DNA from 2 places in the Shewanella sp. SR1 genome. Region 1 is predicted to be linked to the other one. Evidence: predicted binding sites of a transcription regulator. Region 1 holds the regulator's gene; the other holds the start of a gene.

Region 1 (3,921 bases):
AAGGCTGCAAAGTGCGCGAATGCAATACTGGCGAGCCTAAACGCGCTAGGCGGTCGGCTTCGGCAAGTGACATGCTTTTCAGTAATTTAGCATCGTTGATCTTATTAGGATCAGCGTTGAACACCCCTTCCACATCGGTCCAAATGGTCACGCGCTCAATATCGGCAAGGCTGGCAATCAAGCTAGCGCTAAAATCGGAACCATTACGACCAAGTAATAAAGTATCGCCGCGCTCGTTAGCGCAGATAAATCCAGTGATCACCAGTCGTTCATTTGGGTGGGCGGCCAACAGCGCTTGTACTTTTGCGCGGGATTCCTGCACCCGAATTTGCGGCACGGCGGCTTCATCGGCCACTAAAATTGAACAGGCATCCACATGGCTTGCGGCCACGCCTGATTCGCGCAGCAGCGCCGCCATTAAACGTGCCGACCAACGCTCGCCAAAGCTCACCACATGGTTAACTTGGTATTCGTTACGTTCGTCGAGGGACAATAGACTGATGAGCTGCGCCTGATCTGTCGCCAAACGCTCGCGCAGATCGCGGGCTTGTTCGTTCGACAATAACTGCTCTACCAACCCCTGTTGGTAGCTGGTCAGCACTTGTAATTCTTCTTGCCACAACTGACCCGCATCACGCAGCGCTAATAATTTATACAGGAAATTCGTACTCTTACCCGCCGCAGAGACCACCACAAGGTCATCGCTATGACCGTGGGTTAACAGGATATGGGCGACTCGGCGATAACAATCGGCATCCGCTAAACTGGAGCCACCAAATTTATGTAAGTGACAACGTGCCATCTATTATTCCTCTACTGACAAGCCGCAACGGCGGCTAATCCTGCTTGAATATCTGCAACTAAATCGGCGGCATCTTCAATACCCACCGATAGACGCAATAGGGTGTCCTTAATGCCTGCCTCAAAACGCGCCTGCGGCTCCATGGCTCTGTGGGTCATAGTTGCGGGCACGGCCACCAAACTTTCAACGCCACCTAAACTTTCCGCCACACTAAATAAGCTGAGTGCACCTAAAAAGGCCACCACTTCGGCCTCGCCGCCCTTGAGCTCAAAACTCAGCATAGCGCCAAAGCCCTTTTGTTGCTTGGCGGCAATGGCATGACCTGGGTGATCCGCAAGACCAGGGTAATAAACTTTGCTCACCACAGAGCTTTGCGTTAACACCTCAACAATGCGCTGGGCATTGGCTTGATGTTCACGAATTCGCACCGCTAAGGTACGTAGGCCGCGCAGGGTTAAGTAACTATCAAATGCCGATCCCGTTAAGCCTAACGTGTTCGACCACCAATGTAAGCTTTCGCCAATTTGTGCATCTTTGGCAACCACAGCGCCGCCAACCACATCGCTGTGACCATTGATGTATTTAGTGGTGGAGTGGATAACGATATCCGCGCCTAACAATAGGGGTTGTTGCAATATCGGCGATAAAAAAGTGTTATCGACCACCACCAGCGCGCCGACCTCATGGCTTGCCTTAGCAATAGCCTCGATATCCACCACACGCAATAGCGGGTTAGACGGGGTTTCGAGCCACACCATCTTAGGATTTTGCGCGATCGCTGCGGTTAACGCTTGGCTGTCGGTTTGATCAACCACAATCAGCTTAAACTGGCCTTTCTTCGCCAAATTAGTAAATAAACGGTAAGAACCGCCGTAACAATCGTGGGGCACCACCAATAGATCATCGGGGCCGAGCAAAGTGGTCACTAGGGTGATGGCCGCCATGCCAGTGCAGGTCACTATGCCAGTGGCGCCCTTTTCTAATTGCGCTAATGCTTCGCCTAAAATACAGCGTGTTGGGTTGCCTGAACGACTGTAATCGAATTCGCGAGGATTTTTATGACCATCGAAGGCGTAATTAGTCGACAAATAAATCGGTGGCACAACTGCGCCATATTGAGTATCGCTTTCGATACCCTGACGCACTGCCAGTGTGGCTAATTGACGCTCTGCCATGGGTGGACTCCTAAATTCGGTAGACTGATAGAGATGTCTGGACGTCTAAATGTACCTAAGCCCAAGGCCATCGTCAATAGGCGTGAAGACGTTTAGACGTCTGAACATAAAGAAATCTGTTTGCAATCACAAAGAAATAGTAGCAATAATTTGACTGTTCTTTGTAAGGGTTTAAAATCTGCCCCGAATTTAGCGTTATAACAGGTGAGTCAATGACTGAATGGAATGGGGAATACATCAGCCCCTATGCTGAACATGGCAAGAAGAATGAACAAGTAAAAAAAATTACTGTGTCTATTCCGCTCAAAGTGCTTAAGGTCCTTACGGACGAACGAACTCGTCGTCAGGTCAATAATTTGCGTCACGCCACCAACAGCGAGCTGTTGTGTGAGGCATTTTTGCACGCCTACACTGGCCAGCCATTGCCTAACGATGAAGATCTGTCAAAAGATAGCCCAGACAGCATTCCCGCCGAAGCCAAGTTGCTGATGGACGAGATGGGGATCGAGTGGGAAGACATGGAATAGCGACTTGTCGCTGGCAAAGTTACATCACAGTGCTCATCAATAGGGATCGTTAACGATCCCTTTTTGTTTATATGGAATCCTATGTTTTCTATGATAGATCCACAGACTCTCGCCTTGGCCTCACTGATTGTATTTCTTGGCGCCTTAACCCAGAGCCTGATTGGGTTTGGCCTAGCGGTTGTCGCCAGTCCTTTGCTGTATATCGTCGATCCGCAGCTCGTACCGGGTCCCGTTATTGCCATGGGATTTACCATCTCGCTACTGACCTTATTCCGGGAACGTGGTCATTTAGAATTCAATGGCTTGCAATATGCGCTTATAGGTCGCGTGCCCGGTGGTTTTATCGGCGCGAGTCTGTTGCTGTTTGCGCCTCAGCCCATACTCGGGTTATCCATCGCCGCCATTGTGGCTGTCGCGGTTATACTCAGCCTGTATAAATTCAGCCTGCCAGTGAATAAGAAAACCCTCTTTGGGGCGGGCGTCGTCTCGGGGATTTTCGGTAATATTGCCGCTATTGGTGGCCCGCCGATGGCGATTCTATTGTCAGGCAAAGACGCTTCGCAGTTTCGTGCCGCCCTGTCGGCCTTCTTCATTTTTAGCTCCACCATAGCTATGGTCATTTTGGCGATCACTGGCTTATTAGAATTGAAGCACCTGTGGCTGTCGTTAATGTTGCTGCCTTCAGTGCTTTTAGGGTATTTAGTCGCGGGGCGATTAGTGGGCAGTGTCGATAAAGATAAAACTAAAATGGCGACCTTAGTCCTATGCAGTATCAGCGCCTTAGTGCTAACGGTGAAATCGGTTATCGAGTTATTGCCCCAATAAGCGTCCTGCTTGTATTGGCAAATCATCTGAAGATTCAAACAATAAAAAAGCACTGACATTGTCAGTGCTTTTCTTTATCTATCAATATCTAAAGCCAGCTTACACTCAGCTTAAATAGCTTTGCCCTGCGTACACAATAAAGTGTCTTAGAGCGAGTACGCCGGTTAAGCTCGCGCAGGCAACCATGATCATTGCGCCCTTAGTATGGCGAGTCGCGGCTGGTAGCAACATGAACAGCAATGGAATACCAAAACCTATACCGACGACGCCTATCCAGAACACGCTTGCCCATAGCCCAGAGGTTAACGACGCTAAGGCCGCAGCCGCCGCGCCGCCCTTGAAGTACAAGGCGCAGAACAACATGAACAGGAACAAGATTTCAATCGCCATCACAGGCAACTCTAAACCGTGCATCTTGACTAAAGTTTTATCGTGGCTGTCAGTCTTAAACAGCAAGAGTGCCAGTACCGCGTTTGCCGCAGCGCCCGCCGATAAACCCGACACTAAAAACAGCGCAGGCAGTACCGCAGTGTTGAGCATAGGGTAAGCATTCATCGCCGAAATTAAGAAGCCAGTGTAAGCCCCTACGCCA
Region 2 (3,921 bases), on a different contig from region 1:
AGCCTTTGCAGCGTGCCTCGGCCATAACTGCCACAGAACACCCTTGCACCGCTCAAAACTCCCAACACCTATTTCTGTGACGTCATCCGGTACACTGCCACCAGCCTTGCAAGGCCGTGTGCATCGGGGACGTCAGGAAAAAGCATTATCCTATATTTACCTTAATTGGCAATCGACAATCACGCTGCTAAGACAAGAAAAATCTTCACCTTAGGGCAACGCGGATCACTCGCAGCGTCCGCTCGGCCAATCTAAACGCCAGTAACAAACGCCGTGCTCATCCTGCAGCACATTAATGCTCACCACGGCCGCCACGGGTAAATCGAGTTGACTGTAAAAGCCCACCGCCCGTTCAACCCCAAGGGCGCGCGCCATTAAGTGACGGATCACTCCGCCGTGAGTCACCACCCATACTTTGGCAGCCAGTTCGCCCGCACTCAAGCTCACACCCACGCTAGCGCCCACAGCCAGCTCGGCGTTTTGTGAGTCAACTGTCAATCGTTCAAACTCGGCGGCGAGTATCTGGTCAATGGCGACATTCACCCGCGACTCGAAGCTTGCCATAGTCTCACCATTGGGCGGCGGTGTTTGCCAAGGGTTTTGCCAATAGGCCGCTAAGCGTTCGCCCTCTTGCTGATACAGCTCATCGAGTCGACAACCGTCCCAATCGCCAAAGTCGATTTCTTGTAAACCCGAGAAAAACTGCGCCTGCAATGGCCTTGACTCTGATACCAACGCCGCCGTCGAATGCAGCTCGGCGGCAAAGGCTTGGGCAAATTCGCCGCAGCGGCGTGAAGTCGAACTATAAATCGCACTGCACACGCTGGCCTGCGCCTCAACCGCTGCCGACATTTGCTGCCAGCCCTTTTCGCTTAAAGGCACATCCACACGGCCGCGTAAAATGGCGCCGCCTTCACACTCGCCGTGGCGTAACAATAACAATCGAACTTGTTTCATCGTATTCCTATGTCTATCACTCGTGGCACATTTTGTTGAAAGCCCACATTAGACCCGTCGTCCTATATACTCAATTACGCCCTAGCCCTGCAACTAGCTCTACAACTAGCCCTAAAAAAAGAGCCGTTAAACTGGGTGAAAAGTGGTGATAGGACTCAATTGTCGTCAGTCAATTTTGACCTTGCCCTGACAATCATAAGTCGCGTATTATGGACGTCTATACGTTTAAATGTCCAAAACTAAACTCTAACGATAAATAACTAAAACGAGTAGTCAACATGTCGACCGACCAGAATAAAGTGCACTTAGCCTAACTAGGGTCGATAACGAGAGCCGATATCTGGACTGCACAACACGCTTTACCCTGCACTTAGCATAACAAGGGTCGATGCTTGGACTTAACTTAGCTGTATTTAAGGTAATTATTTATGACGATACCCTCTACCAAAGCCGGCCAGATATTGGCAGACATTCGTAAACAGCTTGCTGAGCGCATTCTAATCTTAGACGGTGCCATGGGCACAATGATCCAAGACCACAAGCTCGAAGAAGAGGATTATCGCGGCGAACGCTTTAAAGATTGGCACACTGACGTCAAAGGCAACAACGATTTATTGGTGTTGTCGCAACCCCACATCATCAAACAAATTCACACCGACTACTTAAACGCCGGTGCCGACATCATTGAAACCAACACCTTTAATGCTACGACTATCGCCATGGCCGACTATGACATGCAGTCGTTGTCCGCCGAAATTAACTTAGCCGGTGCCCGTCTTGCCCGTGAAGCCTGTGATGAAGTGTTTGCTGCCACAGGCATTCCACGTTACGTCGCTGGTGTGTTAGGCCCCACTAACCGTACGTGTTCGATCAGCCCCGATGTGAACGACCCTGGCTATCGCAATGTCAGCTTCGATGAGTTAGTGAGCGCTTACCGAGAATCCACTAAGGCGCTGATTGAAGGCGGCGCGGATATCATTATGGTCGAGACCATATTTGATACCTTAAACGCCAAGGCCGCACTGTTTGCGATTGAATCGGTATTTGATGACTTATTTGGTCAGCATTCTAAAGACAGATTACCGATCATGATTTCGGGCACCATTACCGATGCCTCAGGCCGCACCCTTACCGGCCAAACCACCGAAGCTTTTTATAATTCCCTGCGCCATATCAAGCCGTTATCTATCGGTCTTAACTGTGCACTCGGGCCAAAAGAGCTGCGCCCGTACGTCGAAGAATTATCCCGTATAGCCGAATGTTATGTGTCGGCGCATCCGAACGCGGGCCTGCCGAACGAGTTTGGCGGCTATGATGAAACCCCAGAGGACATGGCGAACGTGATTGAAGATTGGGCGCGCGAAGGCATGCTCAATATTATCGGTGGTTGCTGTGGTAGTACGCCTGAACATATCCGCGTTATTCGCGAAGCGGTCGACAGACATAACCCGCGCGTCTTGCCCGATATCCCCGTAGCCTGCCGCCTTGCCGGTTTGGAACCACTGACTATCGACGCCCAATCCCTGTTCGTTAACGTGGGTGAGCGCACCAACGTCACAGGTTCAGCCAAGTTTTTAAAGCTGATCAAAGACGGTAAGTTTGAGCAAGCGCTCGATGTGGCTCGCGAGCAGGTCGAAAGCGGCGCGCAGATCATCGACATCAACATGGACGAAGGCATGCTCGATGGCGCCGAGATCATGCACAAGTTTTTAAACTTGATTGCCTCTGAGCCCGACATCAGCCGTGTGCCAATTATGATCGACTCATCCAAATGGGAAGTGATCGAAGCTGGCCTAAAATGTATTCAAGGCAAAGGCATAGTTAACTCGATTTCCCTCAAAGAAGGCGAAGCCAAGTTTATCGAGCAAGCAACACTGGTGAAACGCTACGGCGCGGCGGCCATTATCATGGCGTTCGACGAACAAGGTCAGGCCGATACCAAGGCGCGTAAAATCGAAATCTGTACCCGCGCTTATAGGGTGCTGGTTGATAAGGTCGGCTTTCCGCCAGAAGACATCATCTTCGACCCGAACATTTTCGCCATCGCCACAGGTATCGATGAACACGACAACTATGCAGTCGATTTTATTGATGCCATCAAAGCGATTAAAGCCACCCTGCCCCACGCAATGATTTCGGGCGGTGTGTCGAATGTGTCGTTCTCGTTCCGCGGTAACAACCCAGTACGCGAGGCGATTCACGCGGTATTCCTGTACCACGCCATCAAAGTCGGCATGGACATGGGCATTGTCAACGCGGGCCAATTAGCCATTTACGACGATATCGATCCTGAGCTTAAAGTACGGGTCGAAAACGTGGTGCTTAACTTGCCCTGCCCAGTTGAAGGCTCGAGCAATACCGAGCAGTTACTTGAAATCGCGGAGAAATTCCGCGGTGATGGTGCGCAGGTCGGTAAGAAAGAAGATTTAGAATGGCGCAGCTGGCCAGTGAGCCAACGCTTATCCCATGCGCTAGTGAAAGGCATTACCGAATTTATCGATGAAGATACCGAAGCCGCTCGCCAAGAAGCGAAACGTCCGCTGGATGTGATTGAAGGCGCCTTGATGGACGGCATGAACGTGGTCGGCGACTTGTTCGGCTCGGGCAAGATGTTCCTGCCGCAGGTGGTGAAATCGGCGCGAGTAATGAAAAAAGCCGTGGCTTACTTGAACCCCTATATCGAGCTGGAAAAGGTCGAAGGCCAATCTAATGGCAAGATTTTGATGGTGACAGTAAAAGGTGACGTGCACGATATCGGCAAAAATATCGTCGGCGTGGTGCTCGCCTGTAACGGTTTTGAGGTATTCGATTTAGGCGTGATGGTGTCGGTGGAGCGAATTCTCGACGCAGTGAAAGAACACAATATCGATATCATCGGCATGTCGGGGCTCATCACGCCGAGTCTGGACGAGATGGTGCATAACGTGAAAACCTTCCACCGCGAAGGCTTAACCATTCCGGCGA

What was found. Region 1 encodes MetJ, which represses methionine synthesis genes. Its sites were predicted from a motif close to TAGACGTCTAGACGTCTA; they were not measured.
Region 2: the regulator MetJ is predicted to act here: its motif matches at 1,168-1,185, upstream of metH (methionine synthase).

What each region holds. Positions count from the first base shown of each region.
Region 1 is NZ_JAJAEF010000011.1:148,240-152,160, reverse strand. It holds gene KV201_RS12660 (bifunctional aspartate kinase/homoserine dehydrogenase II) at 1-802, opposite strand, end outside; gene metB (cystathionine gamma-synthase) at 814-1,977, opposite strand; gene metJ (met regulon transcriptional regulator MetJ) at 2,190-2,504, shown strand; gene KV201_RS12645 (sulfite exporter TauE/SafE family protein) at 2,586-3,329, shown strand; gene nrfD (NrfD/PsrC family molybdoenzyme membrane anchor subunit) at 3,435-3,921, opposite strand, start outside.
Region 2 is NZ_JAJAEF010000009.1:121,898-125,818, forward strand. It holds cobalamin riboswitch at 1-22, opposite strand, end outside; gene KV201_RS10780 (histidine phosphatase family protein) at 226-957, opposite strand; gene metH (methionine synthase) at 1,386-3,921, shown strand, end outside.